One region of the Streptomyces sp. NPDC005566 genome, then DNA from elsewhere that is predicted to be linked to it. Evidence: riboswitches for the same ligand, from Rfam matches in the RefSeq annotation. Region 1 holds a riboswitch; each other region holds the start of a gene.
What was found. Region 1 has a riboswitch for cyclic di-AMP ahead of ABZS61_RS17465 (LysM peptidoglycan-binding domain-containing M23 family metallopeptidase). Riboswitches for the same ligand answer to the same signal wherever they lie in the genome.

Region 1 (5,044 bases):
TGCTGGCCGAGAAACTGCTGGCGCACAGTCCCCATCTGGACCGGGTGTTCTTCGGCAACAGCGGCACCGAGGCGGTCGAGACGGCGCTGAAATTCGCCCGGTACGCCACCGGCAAGCCACGGATCCTCTACTGCACCCATGCCTTCCACGGCCTGACGACCGGCTCGCTCTCGGTCAACGGCGAAGCGGGGTTCCGGGACGGCTTCGCACCCCTGCTCCCCGACACGGCGATCGCCCTCGGCGACCTGGACGCCCTGCGCCGCGAACTCAAGCGCGGAGACGTGGCCGCCCTGGTGGTCGAGCCGATCCAGGGCAAGGGGGTGCACGCCTCGCCGCCGGGGTTCCTGCGGTCCGCGCAGGAACTGCTGCACCGGCACAAGGCGGTGCTCATCGTCGACGAGGTGCAGACAGGTCTGGGCAGGACCGGCGACTTCTACGCCTACCAGCACGAGGAGGGTGTCGAACCCGATCTCGTCTGTGTGGCGAAGGCGCTCTCCGGCGGCTATGTGCCGGTCGGCGCGACGCTCGGCAAGGACTGGATCTTCAAACGCGTCTACTCCTCCATGGACCGGGTGCTCGTGCACTCGGCGAGCTTCGGTTCCAACGCCCAGGCCATGGCGGCCGGGCTCGCGGTCCTCGCGGTGATGGAGGACGAGGAGACGGTCGCGAACGCCCGTCGCACGGGTGACCTGCTGCGCGAGCGGCTCACCGCGCTCGTCGGCCGCTACGAGCTGCTGCACGAGGTGCGCGGGCGCGGGCTGATGATCGGGATCGAGTTCGGCCGGCCCTCCTCGCTGAAACTCCGCAGCCGGTGGACCATGCTGCAGGCGGCCAGGAAGGGTCTCTTCGCCCAGATGGTGGTCGTGCCCCTGCTGCAGAAGCACCGGATCCTCACCCAGGTCTCCGGCGACCACCTGGAAGTGATCAAGCTGATCCCCCCGCTGGTCATCGGTGAGCCCGAGGTGGACCGCTTCGTGGCCGCCTTCACGGCCGTCATGGACGACGCGCACAGCGGGGGCGGGCTGATGTGGGACTTCGGCAGGACCCTGGTCAAGCAGGCCGTCGCCAACCGTTGAGTCTTTGCCTCGGAGGCAAGAAATTTGCCTCTGAGGAAAGGTCCTGGCCCAATGGAGTCATGAATCCTCCTGACGGAGGGGCAGCCGACGAGCTGCCCGGAATCGCCCCGCGCCTGCGCGACCTGCGCCGCAACCGGGGGCTCACCCTTGAGACCGCCGCCCGGCGGGCCGATCTCTCCCCGGCCCACCTCTCCCGGCTCGAGACGGGCCGCAGGCAGCCCTCACTGCCGATGCTGCTCGGACTCGCCCGCATCTACGGTACGACGGTCTCCGAGCTCCTCGGCGAGATACCGCCCGAGCGTGACGCGATCGTCCGCGGCGGCCCGTTCGCAGGCGCTTTCGATGGCTCCTCGGGCGCTGCCCCGGGGGGTGCCGAGGCCGACGGCTGGCTCTACCACCAGGCCGGCGGCCCAGGCCGGGCGATGCAGGCGCTGCGCGTCCGGATTCCCTACGGCGCCCAGAGCGACCTCGTGCGTGTTCACCCGGGCGAGGAATGGCTGTACGTCCTCGACGGGCGGCTGCGCGTGAGTCTGGGGGAGACCGTGCACGACCTAGACCCGGGGGACAGCGCGCACTTCGACTCGCTCACCCCGCACCGGATCGCCGCACTCGACCGTGCCGGCGTCGAGCTGCTCTTCGTCCACACCCTGCTGCAGAGCCCCACGGCGGAGCTGTGCCTGGGCGGTGGGACGCGCCTTCGCTGACCTCGCACGCCCCACCCCACCTGCCGCACACCGGTCACCCGGCCCGAGAGCCGGAAGAGAGGACTGCCATGTCTGATTCGGAGCACTACGACCCGCTCACCCCGCGCTCGCCGGTGAACACGGACACGCACGAGCGGAAGATGCCCCGCGGTGTGGTCATCCGGCTCGTCGCCTACCTGGTGGCCGGCCACGTGGTCGCGGCCTTCCTCTTTCTCCTGTTCACCGTGGCGGGCAAGGGCTGACCGCTTGCTCTACGCCTCCTCGACGAGGCGATCGCGCAGCCTCGCGCGAGTCTCGGGCGCGAGCTTCAGCCCCTCGCTGAGGTAGCGGTCCGTACCGCCCCAGGTCTCCTCGATCGCGGCGAAGGCGGCGGCGAGGTACTCGGAATGCGCACCGAAAAGCGGGTTGAGGAGCTCCATCACCTCGTCCGACATCCCCGCCGACGACGTGTCGCTGCGCCGCACCTTGTAGCGGCGGTGCGCGTCGTTGGACTTGAGGTAGTCGGCCTCGACGGCCTCCTTCTCGACGCCGACGGCCAGGAGCGAGACCGCGATCGACAGGCCGGCCCTGTCCTTGCCCGCCGCGCAGTGCATCAGCGCCGGCACGCTGTCCTCGGCCAGCGCGTGCAGCACCCTGCTGTGCTCCGCGGTGCGGTCCGTGATGATCGACCGGTAGGACGCGATCATGCGGTCCGACCCCCTGCCGTCGGCGAGGATCGAGCGCAGCTGCTGGATGTTGCCGTCGCGCACCAGACGCCAGAACTCGGCGCCGTCGGCCGGGTCGGAGAGCGGAATGCTGATATTCCGGACACCGGGCAGTTCCACGTCGAGGCCGTCGAGCTTGTGGTCGGCGGCGTTGCGGAAGTCGAAGACCGTGTGCAGGCCGAGTCCGGCCAGGAAGGCCGTGTCCGTCTCGGTGGCGTGCGCCAGATGGCCGCTGCGGTAGAGGCGCCCGTAGCGCACCCTGCCGCCGTCCGTGGTCGGCAGGCCGCCCACGTCGCGGAAGTTGCGGACACCGGTCAGCTCGGCGTCTGTCGACGGAACCTCTGGCAGCTGCTGCGTCACAAGGACTCCTGGAGTGTCTGGCGTCGGCGCCGCTCGCCGACGGGGGCACGCCCGCGACGATACGACATGGATTCATCGGGCAATCGTTTCGCCCTTCGATGGCCCCGGCCGGGGCGGCCGACGGTCCGCGGCCATGACATGTCCGTATTGGTGTATTTAGCAGAACATGCCCCGCTTACGCGGGAGATGGGATGCGGCAGGTGAGCGGGATCATATCCGTGACGGTGTGTGGCGAAACTGCCCAGAGGTATTCCTTACGCTGCGCGGAAAGCCAAGATCGGTAATCCACGGAGTGTGACCGGAATTCGGAATCGCAATTGAACCGGTCATTCCGGTACGCAACCGGTGGCTTGTTCCCGGCGTCCTGACTCGCTTACGGTCACCGTCAATCCGGACGGAACGCCTAATCCTGCCGCCGCCCGGAATCCGCACCGACTCACGTGTGGCAGGAGCGGGGGAACCAGGTAAGCCGCCGACCGGAGTGATCCGGAACGGCTTGGGGTCAAGACGCGCTCAGCGCGGCCGGGCATCTCCAGTCCGAACCCGACAGCTCACCTCGCAGGCGCCGGAGAGGAATTCCCATGCCCGCAAAGGGTAAGCACCGTCGTACGAAGGCCAGCCCGATCTCCCGTGGCGTCCTCGCCGCAGGGACCGGCGGCGCCGTCCTCGCCCTCCCGCTGATCGGCGCCACCGGCGCGTTCGCCGCGGAGCAGTCCGCACCCGCCGCCAAGCCCGCGGCCGCCAGCGCGGCGCACCACGCGCCGGCCGCCTCCGTGGCGAAGAAGCAGAGCGCCCCCAGGACCTACTCCGTGGTCGCCGGCGACTATCTGGCGAAGATCGCGGCGGACAAGAAGGTCAAGGGCGGCTGGCAGAAGCTGTACAAGGACAACCGCGAGGTCGTCGGCGGCAACCCCAGCCTGATCTTCCCGGGCATGAAGCTGACCCTCGGCGTCAAGGCATCGGGCTCCACCACGGAGTCCGCGCCCTCCAAGGCGGCCCCGTCCAAGGCCGCCCCCTCGAAGGCGAAGCCGGCCCCGAAGGCTGCCGCACCGGCCGAGAAGGCGTCGACGGTCACCAACACCGCCGACTCCACCGGCGCTTCGGAGAGCAGCAGCTCCGGCTACACCACCCCGGTGGCCAACGGCGGCGTCTCCACCCAGTACCGCGTCGCCGGTGCCAGCTGGTCCAGCGGCTACCACACCGGCTCCGACTTCCAGGCCGCCTCCGGCACCAGCGTCCGGTCCATCGGCCCGGGCACCGTGGTCTCCGCGGGCTGGAGCGGTGCGTACGGCAACGAGGTCGTCATCAAGCACGACGACGGCATGTACTCCCAGTACGCCCACCTGTCGTCGCTCGGCGTCTCGGCCGGCCAGACCGTCACCGGCGGCCAGCAGATCGGCCTCTCCGGGTCCACCGGCAACTCCACCGGCCCGCACCTCCACTTCGAGGTCCGCACCGGCCCGAGCTACGGCTCGGACGTCGACCCGATTGCCTACCTGCGCTCGCACGGCGTCTCCATCTGACGCAATCAGGCGGCTCGGTAGTGAGCTCGAGAGGGGCGGTGCGCGGCGGCGCACCGCCCCTCTGCTTATTCCGGCTTTACCAAAACCTGACCGGGTGGTCTTTCTCACCACCCGTCAACCCCATATTACGGTCGCGTAGGTCACATTCGAAGGTGCAGGATATGCGCTTGTGGCAGACGATTCGAGAAACAAACAGCGAGGCACCATCGGGTCGTACGCAGCGATTGGCGACAGCTTCACCGAGGGCGTCGGAGACCCCGGCCCCGACGGGACGCTCGTCGGCTGGGCGGACCGGTTCGCGGTCATTCTGGCGGACCAGCTCCCTCTCCCCGATGCAGCGGCGGGCCCCGCGGCCGGCCCGCACGGGAACTTCCGGTACGCCAATCTCGCCGTACGCGGACGCCTCCTCGACCAGATAGTCGAGGAGCAGGTCCCCCGCGCCAAGCAGCTCGCACCGGATCTGGTGAGCTTCTGCGCGGGCGGCAACGACATCATTCGGCCCGGCACCGACCTGGACGACGTGGCCGAACGCTTCGAGCGCGCGGTAGCCGACCTCACCCGCTCGGTCGGCACCGTCATGATCACCACCGGCTTCGACACCCGCGACGTTCCGGTGCTCCGGCACCTGCGGGGCAAGATCGCCACGTACACCGCCCATGTCCGGTCCATCGCCGACC
Region 2 (5,044 bases), on a different contig from region 1:
GATGTACGTCGCCGATCCCCGCTTCGGGAAGAACTACGATCGGTACGGAGACGGCACCGCCGTCTTCGTACGGGATGCACTGACGATCTACGCGCAGCGCAGGCTCTCCGACTGACCATCGGGGCGCGGCGCTCGGCGCTCCTCCCTTTGGCCGACGACGAGTCGCCTCACGGCGCGGCTCCGGCCAGCCTGGGTGGAGCGCGGTACCGTCCGCAGCCGTGGGCGGACCGGGCAGGAGTGCACAGGTGGGGAAGCGGGAGAGGCGGCGCGGCGGAGCTGCTGGAGGTGCCCGCACGCGGCGGTTCGTACGTCTGCTGCCCGCTCTGATGATCGCGGCCGGGCTGGTCTTCGACCTCGCTACGCCGCCCGAGGTCAGTGCCGTCCCCCTGTTCGCGGCGGCCCCGCTGATCGCCGCACCGTTCTTCTCGCTGGCGAGCACGATCCGTACGGCTGTGGCCGCGATCCTGACGGTCCTGGCCATCCGGTTGTACGACGACACCATCTCGGACGTCGCCCCGGTCACCGAGCTGATCACCCTGGTCACCGTTTCCGCGCTCGCCGTCGTCATCAACGGCGTCGTCCGGCGCAGCAACGAGCAGCTGGCCTCCGCCCGGGTCATCGCGGAGACCGCGATGCGCGCGGTGCTCCCGACACCGGAGGACCGGATCGGCGGGCTGCTGGTTGCGGCGCGGTACGAGGCGGCGCAGGCGGACGAGTTCGTCGGCGGTGACCTGTTCGCCGTCGCGGACACCCCGCACGGGGTGCGGCTGGTCGTCGGGGACGTACGGGGCAAGGGGCTGGCCGCCGTGGAGGCGGTGGCCGTGGTGATCGGGGCGTTCCGGGAGGCCGCCGAGCAGGAGCTGTCGCTGGAGGGCGTGGCGCAGCGGCTGGAGCGGGCGCTGGCGCGGGAGGGGACACGGCGCGGCGGGCTCGACTCCATGGAGGGGTTCGTCACCGCCGTGCTCGCCGAGATCCCGGTGGGTTCGGGCAGGCTGCGGATCGTCAACCGCGGCCACCCCGAGCCGATCCTGCTGCACACGGACGGGGCGCTCGAGGTGCTGGCGCCGACCGCGCCCGCGCTGCCGATCGGGATGGACCTGGGGGTGTGGCCGGACCGGTCGGACGAGTGGGAGCTGCCTGCCGGGGCGACGCTCCTGGTGTTCACGGACGGCCTCTCCGAAGCGCGGGACGCGGACGGGGTCTTCTACGACCCGGCGGCCCGGCTGCGCGGCCGGATCTTCCCGGGGCCCGACGAACTGCTCTCGGCGCTCACCGACGACGTGCGGCTCCACACGGGGGGCCATGCCGTGGACGACATGGCGCTGCTCGCGGTCGGCCGGCCCGCCCGGGGGCAGCCGGAGCGGCGGACGACTGTGAAGATCGTGGGGCGAGGCGATGGATGAGCGGTTGCCACGGTGTGTAGTCGAAGGACGCCGCTCCGCATAACATGTGATGCAACGTCAGAAACTGATGCCCCGGCGGGGAATACTCAACTCGCCCGTTTCGGACCGTTAATTCCATGAAAGTCCACGTCAAAGCCGTGAATGATCAACGGGAACAGCTTGGAATCGGGCCCGTGTGTCTATTAACGTTCGATAACGCAGCGCGGTTGTCCCAGTCGTCGCAAGAGGCGGCACCGTGCGCGAGCGCCGAATTCCGCAAGGAAACCGGGGAACCACCTACATGGGGTGAATCGGACACCTGTGTCTCGTGAGAGGCAGAGGGGCCCGTAGGAGACCTTCCTGCTCCGAACCCGTCAGCTAACCCGGTAGGCGAGAAGGAAGGAAAGGAGTGCGCCCACGTGGCGTCCAATCAGCCTGCCCCCGAGGCCCCGTCACCCTTCAGGTCCGACAGCTTCGGTGACGAGGGCAGGACATGGGAGGAATGGAACCCCACCGAGGAGTCCATCCGTCCCGTACGCGGCAGGCACCGCGTAGCCAAGCAGCGTGGCCTCGCCCGTAGCTCCACCGTCCTCGGTGTCGGCGTCATCGCGGCCGTCGGCGCGGGTGGCATGGCCACTGCGCAGAGCAAGCCGCCGGTCTCCATTTCCCTTCCCGATTCCATCGCGGACAATCTCCCCGACGCCAAGTCCCTGCCCGGCGTGAGCGCGTTCATGTCGGACGACTCCGCGGACAACGGCACCGTCGCCACGGCCTCCCCGCTCACCACCGCCGGCATCACGGCCGCCGAGGCCGAGCAGGGCACGAGCAACGCCGGTGAGGCGCTGCGCGCCCGCATCCTCCAGCAGGCCGAGCAGCAGCAGGCCGGAGCCGAGGCCGAGGCCAAGGCCGCGGAGGAGAAGGCGGCAGCCGAGGAGGCGGCCGCCAAGGCCGCGAAGCAGCAGAGCGACGCCGAGGCGAAGGCCGCCGCCGAGAAGAAGGCTGCGGAGATCGCGGCGAAGAAGAAGGCCGAGGCCGAGCGCCTCGCCAAGCTCGCCGCCAGCTACGCCCTCCCGACCTCCTCGTACACGATCACCTCGACCTTCGGCCAGGCCGGTTCGATGTGGTCCTCCGGCTACCACACCGGTCTCGACTTCGCGGCGCCTACGGGCACCCCGATCAAGGCTGTGCACAGCGGCACGGTGAAGTCGGCGGGCTGGTCGGGTTCGTACGGGTACCACACCGTCATCGAGCTGGACGACGGTACGGAGATCTCGTACAGCCACCAGTCCTCGATGGACGTCACCGCCGGCCAGCGGGTCACCACCGGTGAGACCATCGGCCGCGTGGGCGCCACCGGCAATGTGACCGGCCCTCACCTCCACCTGGAGGTCCACACCGCGGACGGCTCGGGCATCGACCCGATGAGCTGGCTGCGCAGCAAGGGCCTCTCCATCTGAGTACTCCCGGTCCGAGGGCTCCGCGGCGCTTCCGCCGAGCCCTCGCCGGTTCTCCGTGCTGCTCGGAGGTGCTTCCGTCGGGCCTTCCCCGGTTCTCCGCCGAGCGTTCGCGCGGGCGGGCGGCTTCCCCGGTTCTCCGCCGAGCGTTCGCGCGGGCGGACGGGTCAGCTGAACCCCGGCGGACGGCCCACCTGAACTCCGGCGGCCCTGGCGCACCCCCCCGACGTCAGGGCTGCCGGTCTGCCCGTGGTCCGCATCCATCGGAATAGTCGCCTGAGCGGACTGGTTTGTTCCAGGTATGACTTCACTCCGCACACTCGGTTCCTCGAGCCTCCAGGTCTTCCCGCTCGCACTGGGCGGCAACGTCTTCGGCTGGACGGCCGATGAGGACGGGTCCTTCGCCGTCCTGGACGCGTACGCCGCGGCCGGCGGCAACTTCATCGACACGGCCGACTCGTACTCCGCCTGGGCCCCGGGCAACGAAGGCGGCGAGTCGGAGACGCTCGTCGGCAAGTGGCTCGCGTCGCGCTCCAACCGCTCCGACATCGTCGTCGCCACGAAGGTCGGCGCCCACCCCGAGTTCAAGGGGCTCGCCGGCGCGACCATCAAGGGCGCCGCCGAGGCCTCGCTGCGCCGGCTCGGCACCGACCACATCGACCTCTACTACACGCACTTCGACGACGAGACCGTCCCCGTGGAGGAGATCATCACCGCGCTCGACCAGCTGGTGAAGGAGGGCAAGGTGCGTGAGATCGCCGCTTCCAACATCAGCCCCGAGCGGCTCCGGGCCTCCCTGGAGTTCTCCGAGCGCGAGGGCCTCGCCCGCTACGTCGCGCTGCAGCCGCACTACAACCTCGTCTCGCGCGACACCTACGAGGGCGAGCTCCAGGACACGGCGGCGAAGGCGGGCCTCGCCGCCGTCCCGTACTTCGCACTGGCCTCGGGCTTCCTCACCGGCAAGTACCGGCCCGGCACAGCGGTCGACAGCGCGCGGGCCGACGGCGCGGCCAGGCACCTGGAGTCGGAACGCGGCCGCAAGGTGCTCGCGGCGCTCGACAGGGCGGCCCAGGAGCACGACGCGGAGATCGCCACGGTCGCGCTGGCCTGGCTTGCCGCCCGGCCGACCGTCGCCGCGCCGATCGCGTCCGCCCGCACGGTCGGGCAGGTGCCCGCATTGGTGGCGGTGGCAGACCTGCGGCTGACCGACGAGGACCTCGCGGACCTCACCGAAGCATCCGCCTGACACCTCGCCCGGTTACGCGGGGGGTGGCCGGCCGTTCTGCTGGTGACCGTCGTGCAGATACGGGTTGTACCCGCCGTAGTGCCGGTGGGGTGCGGGGAGCTGCTGCGGATACGGGGCGGGCCGCTGCTGGTACGGGTCCGGCTGCGGGAACCTGCGGGGGGACGGAACCGCGGCCGGGCCCATGGACGCCGCGCCGCGCAGGGCCCGGTACCGGCCCGTCGCGTGGGCCGCGTACGTCAGGGCAGGGCCGGCGACCTCCCGGCGCTGCCACAGGTGGTGCAGCAGCTCCTGCTCGCGCTCGGCGAAGTCCGGGCCGGGTGTGTCGCGGCGGGCTCTCCGGCGCAGCACCGCCAGGGAGGTCGCGAACGCCTCGTACTCCGCGACCTCCTGTGCCGCTGCCTTGCCCCGGGCCCGGTCGGAGGTTCCGTGCCAGTGCCGTGCCATGTCGCGGGCCATGCCCCTGGCCCGCATCGAGGCGAGTGCCAGGGGTTCGGCGGGCGTCAGCCAGCCGGCCGCCGCGTAGACGGGCAGCTCGGTGGCCAGGGTGCGCAGTTCGTGTTGGCGCGTCCAGACGGCCAGCCAGGTCACCAGGCCGAAGGCCGGCATCATGAACACCCCGTACACCGCGTAGAAGCCGTACGGGCCGAAGGCCGACGAGCCGTTCCACAGGGCGTGCATCCCCATGGCGAGGAGCAGGCCGAGGACCGGCAGCAGGATCCGGCGCACCCGGTGGCGCCGCCCGGCCACTGCCGCGATCCCGAAGCCGATGCCGGTGAGCACGGTGAACAGGGGGTGCGCGAACGGCGACATGACCACCCGTACGAAGAAGGTCCCTGCCGTCACCGACGCGAGGCCCGTGGTGCCCAGCTGCTGGTCCTCGCCGAAGGCGTTGCCCAGGTAGAGGATGTTCTCGGTGAAGGCGAAGCCGGTCGCGGTGAATCCGCCGACCACGATGCCGTCCA
Region 3 (5,044 bases), on a different contig from region 1:
CGGCCGCTCGTCCCCGAAGTCGACCGTCGCCTTCGCCTGGTCGCCGAACCCCTCGACCGCCGTCACCGTACCCAGCCCGAACTGGTCGTGCGTGACGCGGTCCCCGACCACCAGGGTGACCACGGGCTTGTCCGAGGTGCGCCGGGTCGCGAAGCCCGAGGGCCCCGACTTGGATCGCGACGAGGACAGCGACGACGTGATCCCCGACGTGGGTCCTGCCGGAGCCGCCATCGGCCCCTTGCGCTTCCAGTCCAGGTGCTGGTCCGGGATCTCCTCCAGGAACCGCGACGGCGGGTTGTACGAAGGCTGCCCCCACGCACTGCGCATCGAGGCCCTGGTCAGGTACAGCCGCTCACGGGCACGTGTGATGCCCACATAGGCGAGCCGGCGCTCCTCCTCGAGCTCCTTCGCCTGTCCCAGCGCGCGCATGTGCGGGAAGACGCCGTCCTCCATGCCGGTCAGGAACACCACCGGGAATTCGAGGCCCTTGGCGGTGTGCAGCGTCATCAGGGTGACGACACCGGAGCCGTCCTCGTCCTCGTCGGGGATCTGGTCGGCGTCGGCAACGAGCGCGACCTTCTCCAGGAACTCGGCGAGCGTGCCCGCGCCCTCGTCCTGCGCCCGCTCCTGCTCGAACTCGAGGGCGACGGCGGCGAGCTCCTGGAGGTTCTCGATACGGGTCTCGTCCTGCGGGTCGGTGGACGCCTGGAGTTCGGCGAGATAGCCGGTCCGCTCCATGACGGCCTCCAGCACGACCGCCGGTCCTGCGCCGGACTCCACGATCGTGCGGAGCTCCTCCATCAGCGTGTTGAACCGCTTCACCGCGTTGGACGAGCGGGCCGCCATGCCGTACGCCTCGTCGACGCGGCGCAGCGCCTGCGGGAAGGAGATCTTCTCGCGCATCGACAGGGCGTCGATCATCGCCTCGGCCCGGTCGCCGATGCCCCGCTTCGGCACGTTGAGGATGCGGCGCAGGGGGACGGTGTCCTCGGGGTTGGAGAGGACCCGCAGGTAGGCCAGGACGTCCCTGACCTCCTTGCGCTCGTAGAAGCGCACTCCGCCGACGACCTTGTAGGGCAGCCCGACGCGGATGAAGATCTCTTCGAAGACACGGGACTGGGCGTTGGTGCGGTAGAAGACGGCGACGTCTCCGGCCTTCGCGTCCCCGGCGTCCGTCAGCCGGTCGATCTCGTCGGCGACGAACTGGGCCTCGTCGTGCTCGGTGTCGGCGACGTAACCGGTGATCCGGGTACCGGCGCCCGCGTTCGTCCAGAGGTTCTTGGGGCGGCGGCTCTCGTTGCGCTCGATGACGGCGTTGGCCGCGGACAGGATCGTCTGCGTGGAGCGGTAGTTCTGCTCCAGCATGATCGTCTTCGCGTCCGGGTAGTCCTCCTCGAACTGGAGGATGTTGCGGATGGTCGCGCCGCGGAAGGCGTAGATCGACTGGTCCGCGTCACCGACGACGCACAGCTCACCCGGGGCGTCGGCCTCGCCCGCCGGGCCCACCAGCTCGCGCACGAGGGTGTACTGCGCGTGGTTGGTGTCCTGGTACTCGTCGACCATCACGTGCCGGAAGCGGCGGCGGTAGTGCTCGGCGACATCGGGGAACGCCTGGAGCAGGTGCACCGTCGTCATGATGATGTCGTCGAAGTCCAGGGCGTTGGCCTCGCGCAGCCGCGCCTGGTAGAGCGCGTATGCCTGGGCCAGTGTCTTCTCGAAGCCGTCCGCGGCCTGCCCCGCGAAGGTCTCCTCGTCGATCAGTTCGTTCTTGAGGTTCGAGACCTTCGCCGTGAACGACTTCGGCGGATAGCGCTTCGGGTCGAGGTCGAGATCGCGGCAGACCAGTGCCATCAGCCGCTTGGAGTCGGCGGCGTCGTAGATCGAGAACGACGAGGTGAAGCCGAGGCGCTTCGACTCGCGGCGCAGGATCCGCACGCACGCACTGTGGAAGGTCATGACCCACATGGCGTTGGCGCGTGGTCCGACGAGCTGCTCGACGCGCTCCTTCATCTCGCCCGCGGCCTTGTTGGTGAAGGTGATCGCGAGGATCTGGCCCGGGTGCACCCCGCGCTCGGCCAGCAGGTGGGCGATCCGGTGCGTCAGCACCCGGGTCTTGCCCGAGCCTGCCCCGGCGACGATGAGCAGCGGGGATCCCGCGTGCACGACGGCGGCGCGCTGCTCGGTGTTCAGCCCGTCGAGCAGCGCGGCGGAGTCGACGACGGGGCGCGGGGCGCCGTCGCGGTAATAGGCCTCGCGCGGGGGCGGGGGCCCGTCGAAGACACCCCCGAAGAGGTCCTCCGGCACCGCTTCGGGTGCGTGGTCCTCGGGGGGTGGCGGGGGGCCCTCGTCCGCTTGCTGGAGGCCGGTCAGGAAACTGTCGTCAAAGAGGCTGCTCATCGCCTGACGAGTCTAGGCGGCCGCACCGACACCCTGGGGCCGCATTCCGCACGAGGGCCAGATCTGTGCGCGCACCGAGACGGATTGCCCACAGTGCGTAGGGATTCGGCGACTGTTCCCGCTGCGGGACAGCTCAATCCAGAAAGGTCACGGAAATGTATCGGGCATATCGGCCATCAACCTTCACAGGGACGCCACGGGTTGGCTAGCGTGCTCCGACGGGTGACCGTTACCCCCTTGAGGCGAACCACGCCACGCGGGCACCCTCGCTGAATCCGTCACTCCCGCAGGGGAGTCCGGAACCGGGGACCCACACGCAGCACCGGGGTGAATCGGTCCGTCCCGCTGGACCGTAGGGCAGCCTTCCGTTCCGCCCGAACCCGACAGCTAACCCGGTAGGCGGTCCACGGAAGGAGATGCCGGCCTTGGCGTCGCATCGCAAACCGCGCACCCGTGTGCGCACCAGCTCCCCCGCCGTCGGTCTCACGACGGCGGCGCTCGCGTCCGTCACCCTGCTCTCCACGCAGAGCGCGACGGCCGCCCCGGCGGAGCCCAAGCCCAGCATCGAGGAAGTACAGAAGAAGGTGGACGACCTCTACCGCCAGGCGGGAACGGCGACCCAGCAGTACAACAAGGCGAAGGCGGCCTCCACCCAGCAGCGCTCCAAGGTCGACGCACTCCTCGAGGCCGCGGCCAAGCGCGCCGACAAGCTGAACGAGACGCGCCGGGAACTGGGCAACTACGCGGCCGCGCAGTACCGCAGCGGAGCGATAGCCCCCACGGCCACGTTCTTCCTCGCGGACGACCCGCAGTCGTACTTCGACCAGGACCAGCTGATGGCCCGGATGACCAGCCAGCAGCAGAAGGCGGTCGCCGATTTCCGTACGCAGCAGAGCGAGGCGGCGACCAAGCGGGTCGAGGCGACGAAGAGCCTGCAGACGCTCACCGAGTCGCAGACCACGCTGCGCACCAGCAAGCAGCAGGTGCAGAACAAGCTGGCCGAGGCGCGCACGCTGCTGTCGGAGCTGACCGCCGAGGAGAAGGCGCGGCTCGCGGAGCTGGAGCGCAAGAAGGAGGCGGAGGCCAAGCGCAAGGCGGAGGACCTCGCGCGCCGGCAGGCCGCCGCCGCGAAGGCGGAGGCGGACAAGGCAGCCGCGGAGGAGGCCTCGAAGGGGGAGGCGGACACCGGCACCGGCACGGGCTCCGACAGCAGCTACGCGTCGAAGGCGGACAAGGTCCTGGCCTTCGCACGGGACCAGATCGGCAAGCCGTACGTCTGGGGGGCGACGGGCCCGTCCTCGTACGACTGCTCCGGGCTGACGCAGGCCGCGTGGAAGGCGGCGGGCGTCGACCTGCCCCGCACCACCTGGGACCAGGTCGAGGTGGGCACCCGGGTGGCCACCGCGGATCTGAAGCCGGGGGACCTGGTCTTCTTCTACGACGACATCAGCCACGTCGGCATCTACAAGGGCGACGGAATGATGATCCACGCGCCGAAGCCGGGCGCGAACGTGCGCGAGGAGTCGATCTACTACATGCCGATCTACGGCAGCGTGCGCCCGGCATAACAACGCGGAGCCCACTGAGCGCACTGAGCGCACTGAGCGCACTGACGGAACTGCCTACGGGCCCGGCGGACACCGGGCCCGTAGGGCTGCCCGGTCAGGTCCAGACTGTGGCGATGAAGATGTTGGCGGCCGTCAGCCCGCCGACGGCCATGAAGGCGCCCTTGTCGACCTTCTCCTCGTCCCGCTTCACGTAGACGAGCGCCAGGATCACGACCAGGATCAGCAGCTTGATGCCGATCTTGACGTTGTTCACCGGCTGGTCGTCGAGCCGATTGAACCCGACCAGGGCAAAACCCGTGACGAGCATCATCAGCGCACCGTGCAGCATGGCGGGTCCGAACCGCGCGGCACCCTCCCCCATGGCCTTCATCTGAGTGAGGAACCCACCCAGCAGGGAGGCGATTCCGATGATGTGCAGGGCGACGAAGACATTGATGAGTACGTCCATGGCCGCAGCGTAGCCGCGTCCATATCACCAGTCTTCAGCTAGGTACTAATTCCCTATGAGTTCGCTCTCGACCCGTGCGAATTGCCCGACTACAGCTGGTATTTCCGGTCATTTGCGTTGATCGAAACGTCACATAGGGGCAATAGCTGTCATTACGACTCTTCCCCGTGCCTCGGGTTTAGCGTCCCTCCCAGGTGACCGAATCTTCACCGCCGCTCCCGTACCGGGCGGCACCCCGGTCACCCCGCCAGGTTCCGGTGGCGGGCCACTCCCCCTGTGGTGGCCCGGCACCGGTACCGGCGGGCCCGCCGGTACCCCCCGACGGGCAGTCGAACGGAAGGACCCGCGCCCCCGTGGCCGCCCAACGCAAAGCCGCTCACCGCAAGCCCAAGCAGCGTCCGTTCACCGGGCCTGCTGCCCGCACCGCAGCCACCCTGGCCCTGGCCGGAGCGGCTACCGCGACCGCCTTCGAGGGCGCCGCCCAGGCCGAGCCCCAGCTCACCCCGGCCCAGGTGAAGTCCAAGGTCGACCGGCTCTACCACGACGCCGAGGTCGCCACCGAGCAGTACAACGGCGCGAAGGAGAAGGCGACCGCGACCACCAAGTCCCTGGACGCCCTGCGCGACGAGGC

Region 2: another riboswitch for cyclic di-AMP. It lies ahead of ABZS61_RS22005 (M23 family metallopeptidase); the one in region 1 lies ahead of ABZS61_RS17465 (LysM peptidoglycan-binding domain-containing M23 family metallopeptidase).
Region 3: another riboswitch for cyclic di-AMP. It lies ahead of ABZS61_RS27975 (NlpC/P60 family protein); the one in region 1 lies ahead of ABZS61_RS17465 (LysM peptidoglycan-binding domain-containing M23 family metallopeptidase).

What each region holds. Positions count from the first base shown of each region.
Region 1 is NZ_JBEXDB010000010.1:2,817-7,860, forward strand. It holds gene ABZS61_RS17445 (aspartate aminotransferase family protein) at 1-1,076, shown strand, start outside; gene ABZS61_RS17450 (XRE family transcriptional regulator) at 1,136-1,780, shown strand; gene ABZS61_RS17455 (DUF6126 family protein) at 1,849-2,022, shown strand; gene ABZS61_RS17460 (tyrosine-protein phosphatase) at 2,032-2,844, opposite strand; cyclic di-AMP (ydaO/yuaA leader) riboswitch at 3,264-3,422, shown strand; gene ABZS61_RS17465 (LysM peptidoglycan-binding domain-containing M23 family metallopeptidase) at 3,426-4,367, shown strand; gene ABZS61_RS17470 (SGNH/GDSL hydrolase family protein) at 4,537-5,044, shown strand, end outside.
Region 2 is NZ_JBEXDB010000013.1:226,327-231,370, forward strand. It holds gene ABZS61_RS21995 (MerR family transcriptional regulator) at 1-115, shown strand, start outside; gene ABZS61_RS22000 (PP2C family protein-serine/threonine phosphatase) at 246-1,403, shown strand; cyclic di-AMP (ydaO/yuaA leader) riboswitch at 1,638-1,790, shown strand; gene ABZS61_RS22005 (M23 family metallopeptidase) at 1,802-2,839, shown strand; gene ABZS61_RS22010 (aldo/keto reductase) at 3,138-4,082, shown strand; gene ABZS61_RS22015 (PrsW family intramembrane metalloprotease) at 4,095-5,044, opposite strand, start outside.
Region 3 is NZ_JBEXDB010000019.1:150,302-155,345, reverse strand. It holds gene pcrA (DNA helicase PcrA) at 1-2,397, opposite strand, end outside; cyclic di-AMP (ydaO/yuaA leader) riboswitch at 2,655-2,815, shown strand; gene ABZS61_RS27975 (NlpC/P60 family protein) at 2,814-3,965, shown strand; gene ABZS61_RS27970 (hypothetical protein) at 4,060-4,413, opposite strand; gene ABZS61_RS27965 (NlpC/P60 family protein) at 4,767-5,044, shown strand, end outside.